DNA from 2 places in the Rheinheimera sp. WS51 genome. Region 2 is predicted to be linked to the other one. Evidence: predicted binding sites of a transcription regulator. Region 2 holds the regulator's gene; the other holds the start of a gene.
The links. The regulator FNR, encoded in region 2, switches genes on or off when oxygen is low (the NO sensors DNR and NnrR bind a similar motif). The targets are predictions, from matches to a motif close to TTGATNTANATCAA.

Region 1 (7,707 bases), on a different contig from region 2:
CTTTGCTGATTTAGGTATTACTGATGTTGATTTATCTAGTGCTGAGCCGCATTTGCAGCGCTGGTTAGATGCTGGCTATCATGGTGAAATGGGCTATATGGCTAGCCACGGTATGATGCGTGCTAGACCCGCAGAGCTTCACCCTGGCACCTTAAGAGTGTTAAGTGTTAGGTTAAATTATCTACCCAAAGCCGCGGCTTTTGCCACTAACTTGGCTGATCCTAACTTGGCTTATATTAGCCGCTATGCCTTAGGTCGTGATTATCATAAGTTAATGCGCAACAGGTTGAAGCAATTAGGCGAAAAAATAAAACAGCAGGTCTCGGCCTTAGGTTTTAGACCCTTTGTTGACTCAGCTCCCATTTTAGAGCGACCTTTAGCACAAAAAGCGGGCTTAGGTTGGATTGGCAAACACAGTTTATTGCTAAATTCTGACCAAGGCTCGTGGTTTTTCTTAGGTGAGCTATTAGTTGATATTCCTCTACCCATTGATACGCCGCACCCAGGCGACTGCGGCAGCTGCGTTGCCTGTATCACCAGCTGTCCAACCGGTGCTATTGTTGCCCCTTATGTTGTTGATGCCAGACGTTGTATATCTTATTTAACCATTGAGCTCAAAGGCGCTATTCCTGAGGAATTTCGCAGCTTAATGGGAAATCGTATCTATGGCTGTGATGACTGCCAATTAGTCTGCCCAGAGAATAGGCAAGCTCCGCTTAGCCAAGAAAACGACTTTCAACGCCGAGAGCAATGGCAAGATCAATCCTTGCTGGCATTATTTGCTTGGTCAGAACAACAGTTTTTATCTAATACCGAAGGTAGCGCAATACGCCGTATCGGCTTTGAGCGTTGGCAACGCAACTTAGCCGTAGCTTTAGGTAACGCGCCTTATAGTGAAGAGATCATTAAGGCCCTACAACAAAAACTTAATGATACAACTGAGCTGGTAGCTGAGCATATTCAATGGGCCCTAAGCCAACAAAAACGTCAGGGTTGGCAACAAGCTTCAATATTGCCAAGGCAAACTGCCCGCTTAGTACGCATTATCGAAAAAGGTTTGCCTCGAGACGCTTAAACTTTGCCTCTTTTTGAGCTTTTCGTTGCTGTGCTGCGGCTAATATTTGTTGTTTTTGTTGTTCACTCGCAGCAGCCCAACCTGTAATTTCAGATAACAGCCGCCCACAGCCAAGACAGCAATCTTGATTATCTAAGCAACAATTTCTAACACAGGGTGAAGCCATCATAAATCACCTATTACTTAACCTGCATAGTCCCGGTTTGCTCTAAACGCTGATGCCACGATAAGGCTTCAGCTAAAATGTGTGGCGTATGGCCACCTTTAGCACAAGCTCTATTATAATAGTCTAATAACGCCTCACGGTAACTCGGGTGCACGCAATGATTAATAACTTGTATCGCCCGCTCTCTTGGCGCTAAACCTCTTAGGTCAGCTAAGCCTTGCTCTGTTACTAAAATATCGACATCATGTTCAGTATGATCAACATGACTAACCATAGGCACAACACTCGAAATACTGCCTGCTTTTGCTATAGACTTAGTAACAAAAATGGCTAAATGTGCATTACGAGCAAAATCACCCGAGCCCCCTATGCCATTCATCATTTTAGTGCCACATACATGAGTAGAGTTAATATTACCGTATAAGTCAAATTCCAAAGCGGTGTTAATGGCGATAATGCCTAGTCGGCGAACTAACTCTGGGTGATTAGAAACCTCTTGTGGTCTAAGCACTAGCTTTTGCTTATATTTTTCTAAATTACCAAATACCGCTTTGTTGCGTCGTTCTGATAAGGTAATAGAGCTACCTGAGGCAAAATCTAATTTACCGGCATCAATTAAGTCAAAAGTAGAATCTTGTAACACCTCTGAATACATTGTTAGATGCTCAAACGATGATTTAAGCAAACCAGACATCACAGCATTAGCAATATTGCCAATACCGGCTTGTAATGGCCCTAAATTTTTCGGCAAACGACCATCAATAACTTCTTGCTCTAAAAAAGCCACTAAGTGATTAGCAATCGCTTGGGTATCAGCATCAGGCTCAGTCACCGTTGAGGGTGAATCTGACTTATTGGTAAAAACGATAGCGACTATTTTTGCCGGATCAATTGCAATGGCTGTACTGCCAATGCGATCATCGGCTTTCACTAAAGGAAGCGAAGTACGAGTTGGCCGGTAGCTTGGGATATAAATATCATGCAAGCCTTCTAAGTTAGGGTTTTGCCCTGTGTTAATTTCAATAATGACTTTTTTAGCAAAGATAGCAAAGCTCGCGGAATTGCCCACTGAGGTAGTGGGCACTATATGGCCTTGTTCAGTTATTGCTACCGCTTCTATTATCGCAATATCGGGTAGGCGCAATTGATGATTCCGTAATTGTTCTACGGTTTCAGATAAGTGCTGATCAATAAACATCACTTGGCCACTATTAATAGCTTGGCGCAAGGTGCTATCTACTTGAAACGGCATTCTACGTGCTAACATGCCGGCTTCTGTCATCTGCTTATCTAAATCATTACCTAAAGACGCTCCGGTCATTAAGCTAATTTTCATTGGCGTTGTTAAGGCTTTTATTGCCAGCGCTTGGGGCACGGCTTTGGCTTCGCCAGCACGAGTAAAGCCACTCATACCCACTGTCATACCATCTTCAATAATGTCTGCAGCTTGTTCAGCGGACATTACTTTATTATGCAAAGACGCAAGACGGATCCGTTCTAAAGACATGATTTATTTTCTCAAGGCTACAAAAAGTAAATCATTCTATTTAGAAAATACCTAGCTGACTAGCAAACCTAGACTTAAGTCTAATAAGGAATACGCAACAATTTAGCCAGAAGATGATGCAGATGATTAAAAACAAAAAAAGCCGCTAAAAAGCGGCTTTTTTTGTGAATTTGGAGCGAGTAACGAGATTCGAACTCGTGACCTCGACCTTGGCAAGGTAGCGCTCTACCAACTGAGCTATACTCGCATCGAACAATGTAATTCGTAATTACGTGTTGATGGCGCGCATTTTACAAAACTGGTTTACTAATGCAAGTGTTTTTTTAAGGTAATTTAAAAAAGTGCTGCTTATAGACTATTAATTCAGCAATTGACTCGCGAATATCATCTAAAGCTAAATGAGTACCTGATTTTTTAACTAAAGCTGACACTTGTGGGTTCCAACGTTTAGCTAATTCTTTAATGGTACTCACATCTAAGTTTCTATAATGAAAAAATGCTTCTAATGTTGGCGCGTACTCGGCTAAAAAGCGACGATCTTGGCCAATACTATTACCACACATAGGGGATTTACCCGCATCTATATAGTCTTGTAGAAAAGCAATTGTCTGCTGCTCAGCTTCAGCTAATGTTACTGTGCTGGTGCGACAGCGTTCAGTTAGACCACTTTTTCCATGCTGTTCAATACACCAAGGATTCATGTTATCCAGTACCTGATCAGTTTGCTTAATGGCAAAAACCGGCCCTTCAGCTAAAATATTCAATTGGCTATCTGTTACAATAGTGGCAATTTCTAAAATAACATCGGTTTTAGGCTCTAGTCCTGTCATTTCAAGATCTAGCCAAATTAAATTCGTATCATTTTTACTCATTACAGGCCCCTATTAGCGTTGTCTCTTTGTTCATACACAGAATACAGGTATCATACACGGCCAGAGCTTATTATTGATAGTTAACTTTCGCCTTTTAAACTGCCCGAGTGAATATAACCACGTGACGAAAAAGAAACATTTAACTCAACGCCAAAAACAGCGGATCGCCGATAATGCCGATAAACGCTTACGCCAGCATAAAAACAAAATGGTCGAAAGTGTTGATGACGCGGCTTTTTCTGCACCTGAAACTGGATTAATTATCAGCCGGTTTGGTCAGCATGCAGACGTTGAAGCAAGCGATGGTCAAATTGTTCGCTGCAATATGCGCCGTTCTGTTTCTTCTCTTGTTACAGGCGATTTTGTTATTTGGCGTCGTGCTTTACAACCTACCGGCAGTATTGATGGCGTTATAGATGCCGTTGAACCCCGCGCTTCAGTTTTATTACGGCCCGATTTTTATGATGGCTTAAAACCTGTCGCTGCCAATATTGATTTAATGATTATAGTTTCTGCTATTTTACCTGCGCTTTCATTAAATATTATAGATCGCTATTTAGTCGCCGCTGAGATGACAGCGATAAAACCTCTGCTAGTGATTAATAAAATTGATTTGCTAAATACACAAGAGCAACAAGCCCTTGCTGAAAAACTCGCACTTTATAAAAATCTTGGATATAACTTTTTAATGGTAAGCGCCCAAACGCAACAAGACATGGCCGAACTGCTCAGTTATATTCAAAGTGGTACCAGTATTTTTGTCGGCCAATCTGGAGTCGGCAAGTCTTCTTTAATGAATAGCCTAATGCCAGGGCTGGCAGTGCAAACTCAAGATGTTTCAGCGAACTCTGGTCTTGGTCAGCATACAACAACCGTTTCACGTTTATATCATTTAGCTGAAGGGGGTAACCTAATTGACTCGCCTGGTATTCGTGAGTTTGCCCTTTGGCATTTAAGCGAAGAAGAGGTTACCCGCGGTTTTAGTGAATTTATTCCGTGGCTTGGCCGTTGTAAGTTTCGCGACTGCAAACATATCACTGACCCGGGCTGTGCCATACAACATGCCGTTGAAATTGGCGAGATCAGCACCGAGCGTTATGATAGCTACTTAAAAATTCTAGCCAGTATGGCACAAGACAAACCTAATCATTTCTAACTTTTATTGAGTGTTATATGGATAATTTAAAAATATCTTTGCAATATTTGCTGCCTAAGCATTTAGTATCACGGTTAATTGGCAAACTAGCTGCGGCTAAATTAGGCTGGTTTAGTCATTTTCTAATTAACCGCTTTATTAAAGCCTATAACATCAATATGCAAGAAGCGAAATATGAGCAAGCCAAAGACTATGCTAGTTTCAATGAGTTTTTTACTCGTCCGTTAAAAGACGGTATTCGACCGCTTGCCACCGATGAAAACATTATTGCTCATCCAGTCGATGGCTGTATTAGTCAGCTTGGCCCTATTGTTGATGGCCAACTGGTGCAGGCTAAAAACCATAACTATACATTGCAAAGTTTATTAGGTGGCGATAGCCACGATGCCCTGCCTTTTATCGGGGGCGATTTTGCGACTATTTATCTAGCACCTAAAGACTATCATCGTATTCATATGCCCATTGCTGGCACCTTACGCCAAATGATTTACATCCCCGGCGACTTATTTTCGGTTAATCCTTTAACTGCCGCCAATGTGCCAGATTTATTTGCCCGAAATGAGCGTGTTGTTACCATTTTTGATACTGAGCTCGGTCCTATGGCACTGGTATTAGTAGGTGCAACTATTGTTGCCAGCATTGAAACGGTCTGGGCTGGCACTGTAACGCCTCCAGCTGGGAAACATATCTTTCGTTGGTCTTACCCTGCTCATGGAAAAACAGCCATTAAACTTGAAAAAGGCCAAGAAATGGGCCGCTTTAAGTTAGGTTCAACCGTTGTTTTAGCCTTCGCTGCAGATAAGCTGCAATTCTTACCAGATCAAGAAGCCGGCACGGTAACTCGAATGGGCGCACCTTTTGCCAGCCGCATTGCAGCTCAGCAACCCGATGAGCTAAGTTAATAATGCAAATTATTGCCCATCGTGGTGCCAGTGGGGAGTTTCCAGAAAACACCTTGCTGGCAATTAAACACGCCATACAGCAAGAAGCCGATGCAATAGAAATTGATGTTTTTGCAGTTGATGAGCAGCTCGTTGTTATTCATGATCATCATCTTGAGCGAACTACAAACGGTAGGGGCAGTATTTACCAATATAGCCTAGACCAATTGCAACAATTAGACGCCGGTCTTGGTCAGTCTATCCCAACTCTGTGGCAAGTATTAACCTTAATTCAGCCAAGCAATCTGTGGCTTAATATAGAATTAAAAGGTGCTAATACCGTACAGCCTCTCATTCGTTTACTTAAACAGGCCGAGCTAGAGCTTAACTTTAATTGTAATCGGCTACTGGTATCCTCTTTTAATCATCATTTATTAACAGAGTTAGCGCAGTTCAGACCGGATATTAAACTTGGCGCGTTAACCGCAAACTTACCGCTTGGGTATGCGGCCTTTGCCAGTGAGTTTAACGCTTACGCGCTACATTGTGATATTAGTTTTATTGACCAAGCCTTTGTTGCAGATGCCAAAGCACGCAACTTAAAAGTCTATGTATACACGGTAGATAAAATAGATGACATCAAGAGAATGAAGCAGTATGGCGTAGATGGCATATTTACTAACTATCCAGCCAGAAGCCGCCAGCGAGTAATATAAGAGACGGGTTAACTTACAATAATCGCAGCTAACAACTGCGATTATTTATCATCTTCACAACTAACGCACTGACTACATAAGCGCATATTCATTAAATGCGCTAATACCACTAAAGCAGCACCAATGATTAATATGACATGCTCATACTCTGCACCCCAAGCTGCCTTTTGCCAGTAGATAAACCCACCCAAAAATAATGAATAAAATGGGTACAGTTTACGATGATAACGATGAAAACCAATGAATAAGGTAATAAAACCTAACACCATGGTTGTTAGCAACACAATATGCTCAAACGCATGATTATGCATAGCACTTAAACCAAATAAAGGTAAAACCGGTAATAATACAGGCAGCATAATGCAGTGGATTGCACATAACGAAGTTATGGTAATGCCGACTTTATCAAATAAGCTACGGAAACTGGCTAACACGGTATGAGTCTCACCCTAATAATGAAGAAACGATATATTATAACAAATCAATTAGGATGGGAATGGCCTAGCTAAAATATTTTCATTGCAGCTAAAGACAGCTGAAGCTTACTAAGAAATATGGCATAATAATAACAACTTTTTGCACAATAATATTGATAGGCAGTAGTGATGGATACGTTATTAAATCAACTTGATGACAACTTAAAAGAGTTGTATCGCAAAACAGTAGACGCCGATGCACTGCTAGACCAATTACAACAACAAGGCCAAGCTAAGCATCAACGTATTTTTGCTGACAATACCGTTTTCCAAGCTAGCAGCAACCGCTTTATGCCCTATCTTGCTGAAACAGCAGAACAAATTTCAGCAATACGCTTAAGTCAACAGTTTAACACCGCTACGTTACAGCGTGTAGTTAAGCAATTACAGCTATTGCATAAAACCTTAGCCGACTTTCGCATTGCTACTAAAGCCAGTTAAACTGGCTTTAGTTTGAGCTTACTTTCGGCAGCTTAGCTTGAGCGGCTTCTACTTCTGGTAATAAGTCTCTGATAAACCACTGCTCTATCATCTGCTTTTCATAGCGAAATTCATCGTTATCTCTAAAACCACGTAAGCTCTGCATAAACCCCATATCTCGCAGCTTTTCTTCCTGATTAACAATTTGTTCGCCATGTTTATTTATAACAGTATGACTAAATTGAATTGCTGGCGAGTAGATGTCTTTAATTATCCGTAACTCTTGCCCAGTACCACTAATAAAAGGATCAATATCCCCAGCTAAATCAAAGTCGGTTACTGTTATATGCCAGCGATATTCTTCAGGTAGTTTAGCTGCTAAATCAGAAAAAAAACCGTCAAAATGCTTTAATACTCGCTGTTGGTATTTTATTTTAG
Region 2 (7,707 bases):
CAAGCTAAATGGGTATTTAAGGATCAGATGTTTATTCGTAAAGTGTTGCTAACCATTTTTTGGTTAGGTTTTATCGTTGCATTAATTAGCCCTTTTACTGAGTTAGAGCCAGTTTGGCAGCAAGACTCATTACAAGACTGGCAGCAACCTAGCAGATTAGAAGGGCTAAATAGCAAAGATAAAGTAAAGCTCTCGCAAAGACTATCCTATACTCTGCCATTACCCGAGCAGCAGCCGTTGCCAGACTTTAATGCTTTTAGCCAGACGTCTGATAAAAAAAGAGCATTTTTTGCTTACTTAAAACCCCATGTTAAGCGTGAGAACGCACGTTTGCGCAGTTTGAGAAGTCAATTGCTAGAAATTATCGAAAAACGACAAAAAGGTTTACAGCTAACCGCTATTGAAAATGCTTTTTTATACAGTTTATATGATGAATTTAGGCTAGAGGTGACTACGTCTGACAACAATACAATGACAGCATTATTAAGCAGAGTGGATATTATTCCACAAAGCTTAGTATTGATGCAGGCTGCCAATGAATCTGCCTGGGGAACCAGCCGTTTTGCCGTTGAAGGTTATAATTTTTTTGGCCAGTGGTGCTTTAAGCAAGGCTGCGGCATTATTCCTTCATCACGAGATGAAGGCCAGTTGCATGAAGTGGCTAAGTTTAATGGGCCGGCTCAAAGTATAGCCAGTTACTTTTATAACTTAAACTCATTCTATACATACCAACATTTGCGTGAAATAAGGCAGCAATTAAGGCAGCAAAATAAACCACTACGTGGTGAAAAATTAGCCGAAGGTTTATCGGCGTACTCTGAGCGTGGCGAAGAATATATTGCTGAAATACAAAGTATGATCCGTTATAACCGCAAGTTTTTGGAGCAGTAAAATGTATAAGTTTTTATTCTTGGTCTTGTTAACAGCACTGCCATCTCATGCAACTATGATGATAAGCTACGATAGCTTATACAAAAAAATGAAAACGCTTCAAAAGCCTGAATTTACTGATTTAACCTTAGCTTTTTTACTGACCAATACTGATCGAAAAGGCGAGTGCCGCTTTATAGATTTACGCTTAACCAGTGATATCCACAATGTTCCTTTGTTTTTATTTGCTAACGGTGAAATTAACTTACCTTATGATGAAGCATTAAAAGACAGTAAGGCACGGCTTATTTTACAACAAGCAGATAACCACCCAAGCTGTGAGTTAACCTTACGCTTGCGCACTAGAATGCCATTACAGCAGACTATGAGCCAACAAGAGCTAAACCATTTTCAGCAACAATTTACTTTAGTTTTAACGGAGTTAGCTGGTAGTGTAAGTAAACGTTGGTTGCCTGAAGTAACTGGTGTAATAGCCGTTTTTTCACAGCAAGACAGCCCAGAGCATCAACTAACGCCAGAGCAACAAGATGTAACCAAATGCCAACAACAACGCTGCGAAATACGCTTAAAAGCACTTGATGCGCCAGCAACTAGGCAATGGCATTTTGCTGAAAAACCAATTTATTTATTGCCGTTGCTAGAGCAAAATAACCCTGCCAATTAAAAAGGTTAATTGAGCTGAAATAAAGAGTAAGCCAGAGTCACAGAGATTAATCGTTTGATTAGTGGTGGGAAAAAAAAGAACACAAACCCAAATAAGCTTGTGTTCAATAAATTTACGTTGGCAAAATTTTAACTTAAAGCAATATAGTGCACTTCTGAGGTTTCTTCATCTTCATCTGTAACAAAGCCAACAGGAATAGCTGAAATTGTTGGTTTATCAAAAGCGGTATCACCTTCGATCACGCTTGTGTCCTTACTCAATTGGGCGAAGTTAAATAAGTTTTTATCAACCATATGTGACGGCACAATGTTTTGCATAGACTGAAACATGGTTTCAATACGGCCTGGGAAGCGTTTATCCCAGTCTTGTAGCATTTCTTTAACCACTTGACGCTGAAGGCCATCTTGCGAGCCGCATAAATTACAAGGAATAATAGGGAAGGCTTTAGCGACTGAAAACTTTTCAATATCTTTTTCTTTGCAATAAACTAAAGGCCGGATCACTATGTGCTCACCATTATCACTAACAAGTTTTGGTGGCATCGACTTCATTTTGCCACCAAAGAACATGTTTAAAAATAAGGTTTCAAGCATATCATCACGATGATGACCTAAAGCAATTTTAGTTGCGCCTAATTCGTTTGCCGTGCGGTATAAAATGCCCCTACGCAAGCGTGAACACAGCGAGCAAGTTGTTTTACCTTCAGGAATTTTTTCTTTAACAATAGAATACGTATCTTCATTAACAATAAGATACTCAACGCCAAGCTCATCTAGGTAGTTAGGTAACACATGCTCAGGAAAGCCAGGTTGCTTTTGATCTAAATTAACGGCGATTATGCTAAAGTTGATAGGGGCAGACTTTTGCAAATTAAGCAAAATATCAAGCATAGTGTATGAGTCTTTACCGCCCGATAAACAAACCATAATTTTATCGCCGTCTTCAACCATATTAAAATCGGCTATTGCTTGTCCTACATTGCGGCGTAAGCGTTTATGTAATTTATTTAAACTATACTGGGCTTTAGCTTGCGCTGCGTGAGTCATAATATTGAACCTGAATCTAAAATGGCGCACATTATAACTAAGGCAAGGCAAATACCAAAGCAACCTAAGCCTAAAACCGCTTTAATTTTAATTTTTTTGTAATGGACTAATAAAATCGGCCGGTTTTACTGCCAGTACATCACAATCTAATTGGTCAATCACATGCTCTGCAGTGTTGCCAATAATAGCTGCAGAAAATCCCGTGCGGCCAATAGTGCCTATAACTACCATTAACGCATTATGCTCTTTTACTACATTGGGAATAGCATCCTCAGGCATACCTTCAATAACATGACAGCGTTGTTGTGGAATATTGAATTGTTGAGCTAGCTTAGCTACAGCATCAATATGGTGCTGTTTCATACTTTGATTATATTCTTGTGGATTAAATTCGGGGATCTCAATGGCAATATTAACGGGCGTGCCAGGGAAGGCATTAACTAAATGCACTTTAGCATCAAGTAAGGCCGCCATTTGCAGTGCCTTTTTAACAATACGCTGATCAAGCTCTGAGTGATGGTCTTGCTCACTACCAGCATGAACGGCAGCTATAATATTACGTTGTGTCGGCCATTCGTGTTCTTTTATTAACAGCACAGGGCAGGGACACTTGCGCAAAATATGCCAGTCTGTTGGTGTGAATATCATTGATTTTAATACATCATGATCATGAGTGCCTTTAATAACAAAATCAATATTTTGCTCTATGGCAGTATGGACAATAGCTTCAAAAGGGCGGTTATGCCATACCACCAATATTTCTATATCAAGCTCTGCGCTATGGGTTTGATTAAGAAGCTGTTGGATCCACTGCTCACGATCAGCAATAACTGCTTGGCGCATTGACTCACGCTCTGTGCCCGAAAGCATCGTTGTCATTTCATAAGAAAAATCATAAACAGTTAAAAATATAGTTAATCGACAGGGCTGCAATTTTGCCAATTGAATTGCACGATTAAGTGCTTTTTGCTGCTCTGCGGCAGGATCTAATACTACTAAGACATTGCTATAAGCAGACATAGCCGACTCCTCATCATAATGCGGGTTATAGTGTTTAGATTAGTATAGTCACATAATAGGATAACCGGGGGTAATTAACTTAAAATTTATACTAATTTAAATCTTAACACCGCGCAGATAAGGATGCTAATTCAGATAGTTGACTAGGATTAGTAATTTTAATTAGCTTGCCTTCCACGGTGATAAGTTGCGCTTTATTTAACTTACTTAGGAGCCGACTTACCGTTTCAACCGTTAAGCCTAAATAATTACCAATATCACTACGAGTCATGGTTAGCCTAAATTCAGTTCCAGCAAAGCCTCGACTTGCATAACGTTGTGATAGCTGCTGAATAAAGCTGGCTAGCTTTTGCTCTGCTGTTTTATGATTTAATAGCAGCATCATTTGCTGATCAGCTTGAATATCTTGACTCATTAAGCGCATTATTTGTTGGCGTAAACGGGGTAACTGACCTAGTAAATGTTCTAAATTAGTTAAAGGTATTTCGCACACCATAGCCGTTTCTAATGCTTCAGCATAGCTAGGATGTTGTTCGGTATTAAAGGCATCAAAACCTAAAATATCACCAGGTAAATGAAAGCCGGTAATTTGCTGATCACCTTGCGTCGTGATAGTAAAACTTTTGAAAGTGCCCGAGCGAATAGCGAATAGCGATTTTTGCGCCATCCCAGCTGTGAATAACATATCTCCTTTATGAAACGGTTTTTTACGCTGAATAATATCGTCAAGCTGATCCATTTCTAAGCGGTTTAATGAAAAAGGTAAACATAACTGACTAAAACCACAATCTTGACACTTTAAAGCAGATTTCTGCATGTTTAGACCTTTTATAAGATAAGTTAAAATTAAAGCTTAATGAAAAAGCCGACTCGCAGCAAGCCAAAGGGTATATAACCCATAAGACGCTAATATTAAAGCGGTCAGGTATCTTACTATTAAATTATTTTTTATGGTGTTTAACCTTTGTGCTGCAAGACCAGAAAGTAAAATGGCAGGTAGAGTGCCCAGACCAAAAGCAAACATAACAAGAGCGCCAGCGCTAGCGCCGCCACTGACTAAACTCCAACTTAAAGCACTATAAACTAAACCACAAGGCAGCCATCCCCAGCATAAGCCATATAAATAGGCTTTTTTTGTCGAGTCTAAAGGCAAGCAATGTTTAGTCAGAGGTTGAATATAACGCCAAATACCTTGGCCGAGTTGTTCTAATTTCAATAGGCCAAACCAAAGCCGGCTAATATAGAGCGCAATTGCAATCAATAATAAACCCGCAACTAAGCGTAACCATAATAATGAGCCGCCAGCTAATTGCATTGCGCTAGCGCCAAAATAACCCACAGCAGCACCAAATAAACTATAAGTAGATAAACGGCCTAAGCTTAAAACCAGCTGTAACCAAAGTTTTCGTGCGGTATTAGCTTTTGGCATTGCTAATTGTAAGGCGGCCACTATGCCGCCACACATAACTAAGCAATGACTACTTCCAATAAAACCAATTGCTATAGCCGCAATAACATCATTACTCATGGTGTTTGGACTTATCAGACGAAGTTTTTAACTGTTTTTTTTCGTTTGTTTCATCAAATAAGATACTAAAGCCTTGTTTTTCTAAATCGTCAAATTGGCCTCTACGCACCGCCCAAAAAAATATTGTTAAGCCAAACACAACGAATAAAATAGCAATAGGGATTAGAATATAGATAACGTTCATATTTTTAATAGCCTTAACGAGTTAGAGACAACTAGCAATGAACTAAAAGACATTCCTAACACCGCAATATAAGGAGACACAAAACCAGCGACAGCCAAAGGGATAATAATCACATTATAGCCTACAGCCCAAGCTAAGTTTTGTTTTAGTCTAAGCTTAGCCAGTTTACTCCCTTTAACGAGTTTTAATAACAAACTAAGATCAGGCTTTAATAATACCACATCAGCTTGGTTTTTAGATAAATCGGTGCCAGACTGCAACGCAACAGAAACATGCGCAGCATGAAAAGCAGGACTATCATTAATACCATCACCTAGCATCATAACGTTATGGCCCTTAGCAACAAGCGTTTGTATATGTGCAACTTTTTGCTCTGGTGAACAGCCTTTATGCATAATATCAAACCCAAGTTGCTGCTGAAGCTGCTCTGCTTGACTAGAGCTATCGCCGGTTAACATAACAAGTTGATAGCCCTTAGATTTTAACTGTGATACTAAACGTGGAATTTCAGGTCGCAATGCATCTTGTAAACTAACACTGGCAATAAGTTGCTCACCAATAGATAGATAGACCATAGCGTCTGCAACGGCATCGACTTGACAGAACTTAGCGCTACCCACTTTAATTAGTTGCTGTTGATGGTAAGCAGAAATCCCACCACCTACAGTGATCTCTATCTGTGATAACGATAAAGGCTGCTGGTAAAAAGGGCTAAACGCACGGCCAATAGGATGCTCAGAGTTAATTTCTAAGTTAGCAATAATATTTAGTACTTGTTCGCGGTTATAGTTGTTATTAAAAAGCTGTACGTGGTTTAGTGAAAATTGGCCTTGAGTTAAGGTACCGGTTTTATCAAATACAATATGGCTAATATCAGGGATCGCATCTAAAGCTTCACTATTTTTAACTAAAATACCTTGCCTATTTAATTGTGCTAATGAGCAAGTAACAGCTGTTGGCGCAGCTAGGCTTAAAGCGCAAGGGCAGGTGGCGACTAACACTGAAAGCGTAACCCAAAAAGCACGATCAGGATCTAACCAGAAATACCACAGTAAGAAAGTAAGTACCGCAATAAGTAACAGTTTCTCAATAAAGTTTTGCGCTAACTTATCCGTTTTTTGCAATAAGGCGGGTTTTTGACTAAAAGTACGGTGTTGCAGAGCAATAATTTGGCCCAATCGAGAAGCCATTAGCGGTGTAATTACGCTAACCTGAATTAATCCGTTATGATTTACGCTGCCGGCAAGGACGGTATCATCGAGGTTTTTCTCTATAGCCCTATATTCACCGGTAAGCATAGACTCATCAACAGTGGTATCACCTTGAATAATGACGCCATCAGCAGCAATGGTTTCACCGGGTTTAATTAGAATAATATCATCAGCTTTTAAGCGCCGAGCCGAGACAATCTGTTGCTCATTATTGCTAATTAAGGTTGCACTAACTGGCATGACTTTTAGCAAGTTACTTGTCGCGTCTCTGGCTTTAGCGCGCGCGCGGAACTCAAAAAATTTACCTAACTGCAATAGAAAAGTGAACATACAGACAGATTCAAAATAAACTTCACCTGTATTAAATATGGTAGCGTAGGCAGATGCGGCAAAAGTATAATAAATAGCCAGGCTAACAGGCACATCCATATTTAATTGCCGGCTTTTAACACTACGTAAGGCACTACGTAAAAAAGGCAATGCTGAATACAACACAACGGGTAGGGTTAGCAGCAGGCTAATCCAACGCAAATACCCTTGATGAGATTGTTCAATGCCGGTGTAATCACCAAAGTATAAAGCAAAAGCAATAGTCATCACCTGCATTGATATAATGCCAGATACGGCTAAGCGTTTTAAATAGTGACTAAGCTCTTGTTTAAAGCTCTGCTCTTCTTTATCCGCTATAAAAGGGCTGGCTTGATAGCCAATTTCTTGCAGTGCTGAAATAATTTGACTTAGAGGCAACTTTTGAGCATGCCAGAGTAAGTAGCAACGTTGGGTAGTTGAATTAACATTCACTTTAGCTATTTCGGCAAATTGTCGTAGTTGCTTTTCAATCAACCAAGCGCAAGCAGCACAGCTAATGCCTTCGATAGATAGTTCAATTTCATTTAACTCACCATGAAGCTGGCTAATATCGTCTAGTACATCACTTGAGTCATAATGGCTTAATTCGTTTTTAATGGAGTCTGGTAAAGGTGCCGCTTTTGTAGCAGGCGCAGTCCTAAAGCGGTAATAGTCAGCTAAATTGCTATCAATAATTGTTTGGGCAACAGCAAGGCAACCCGGGCAACAAAAGTGACGGCTTTTGTCATCAAAAACAAGTGTATAGTCAGCAGTTGTAGGAACTGACTCATGACAATGAAAACAGCGAGTCGTAC

Region 1: a site for FNR is predicted at 2,862-2,875, ahead of ACRCA4_RS05820 (acetyl-CoA hydrolase/transferase family protein). Genes of this name have one in related genera too.

The regions. Positions count from the first base shown of each region.
Region 1 covers NZ_JBOTRC010000003.1:76,504-84,210, reverse strand. The annotation lists gene queG (tRNA epoxyqueuosine(34) reductase QueG) at 1-1,075, shown strand, start outside; gene ACRCA4_RS05825 (DUF1289 domain-containing protein) at 1,044-1,241, opposite strand; gene ACRCA4_RS05820 (acetyl-CoA hydrolase/transferase family protein) at 1,255-2,748, opposite strand; tRNA gene ACRCA4_RS05815 (tRNA-Gly) at 2,920-2,995, opposite strand; gene orn (oligoribonuclease) at 3,072-3,620, opposite strand; gene rsgA (small ribosomal subunit biogenesis GTPase RsgA) at 3,742-4,776, shown strand; gene asd (archaetidylserine decarboxylase) at 4,794-5,678, shown strand; gene ACRCA4_RS05795 (glycerophosphodiester phosphodiesterase) at 5,681-6,373, shown strand; gene ACRCA4_RS05790 (MerC domain-containing protein) at 6,415-6,807, opposite strand; gene ACRCA4_RS05785 (prephenate dehydrogenase) at 6,979-7,290, shown strand; gene ACRCA4_RS05780 (DUF3016 domain-containing protein) at 7,298-7,707, opposite strand, start outside.
Region 2 covers NZ_JBOTRC010000007.1:2,881-10,587, forward strand. The annotation lists gene ACRCA4_RS09480 (glucosaminidase domain-containing protein) at 1-891, shown strand, start outside; gene ACRCA4_RS09485 (DUF2987 domain-containing protein) at 893-1,555, shown strand; gene ttcA (tRNA 2-thiocytidine(32) synthetase TtcA) at 1,684-2,601, opposite strand; gene uspE (universal stress protein UspE) at 2,689-3,621, opposite strand; gene fnr (fumarate/nitrate reduction transcriptional regulator Fnr) at 3,725-4,438, opposite strand; gene ACRCA4_RS09505 (sulfite exporter TauE/SafE family protein) at 4,475-5,149, opposite strand; gene ccoS (cbb3-type cytochrome oxidase assembly protein CcoS) at 5,142-5,333, opposite strand; gene ACRCA4_RS09515 (heavy metal translocating P-type ATPase) at 5,330-7,707, opposite strand, start outside.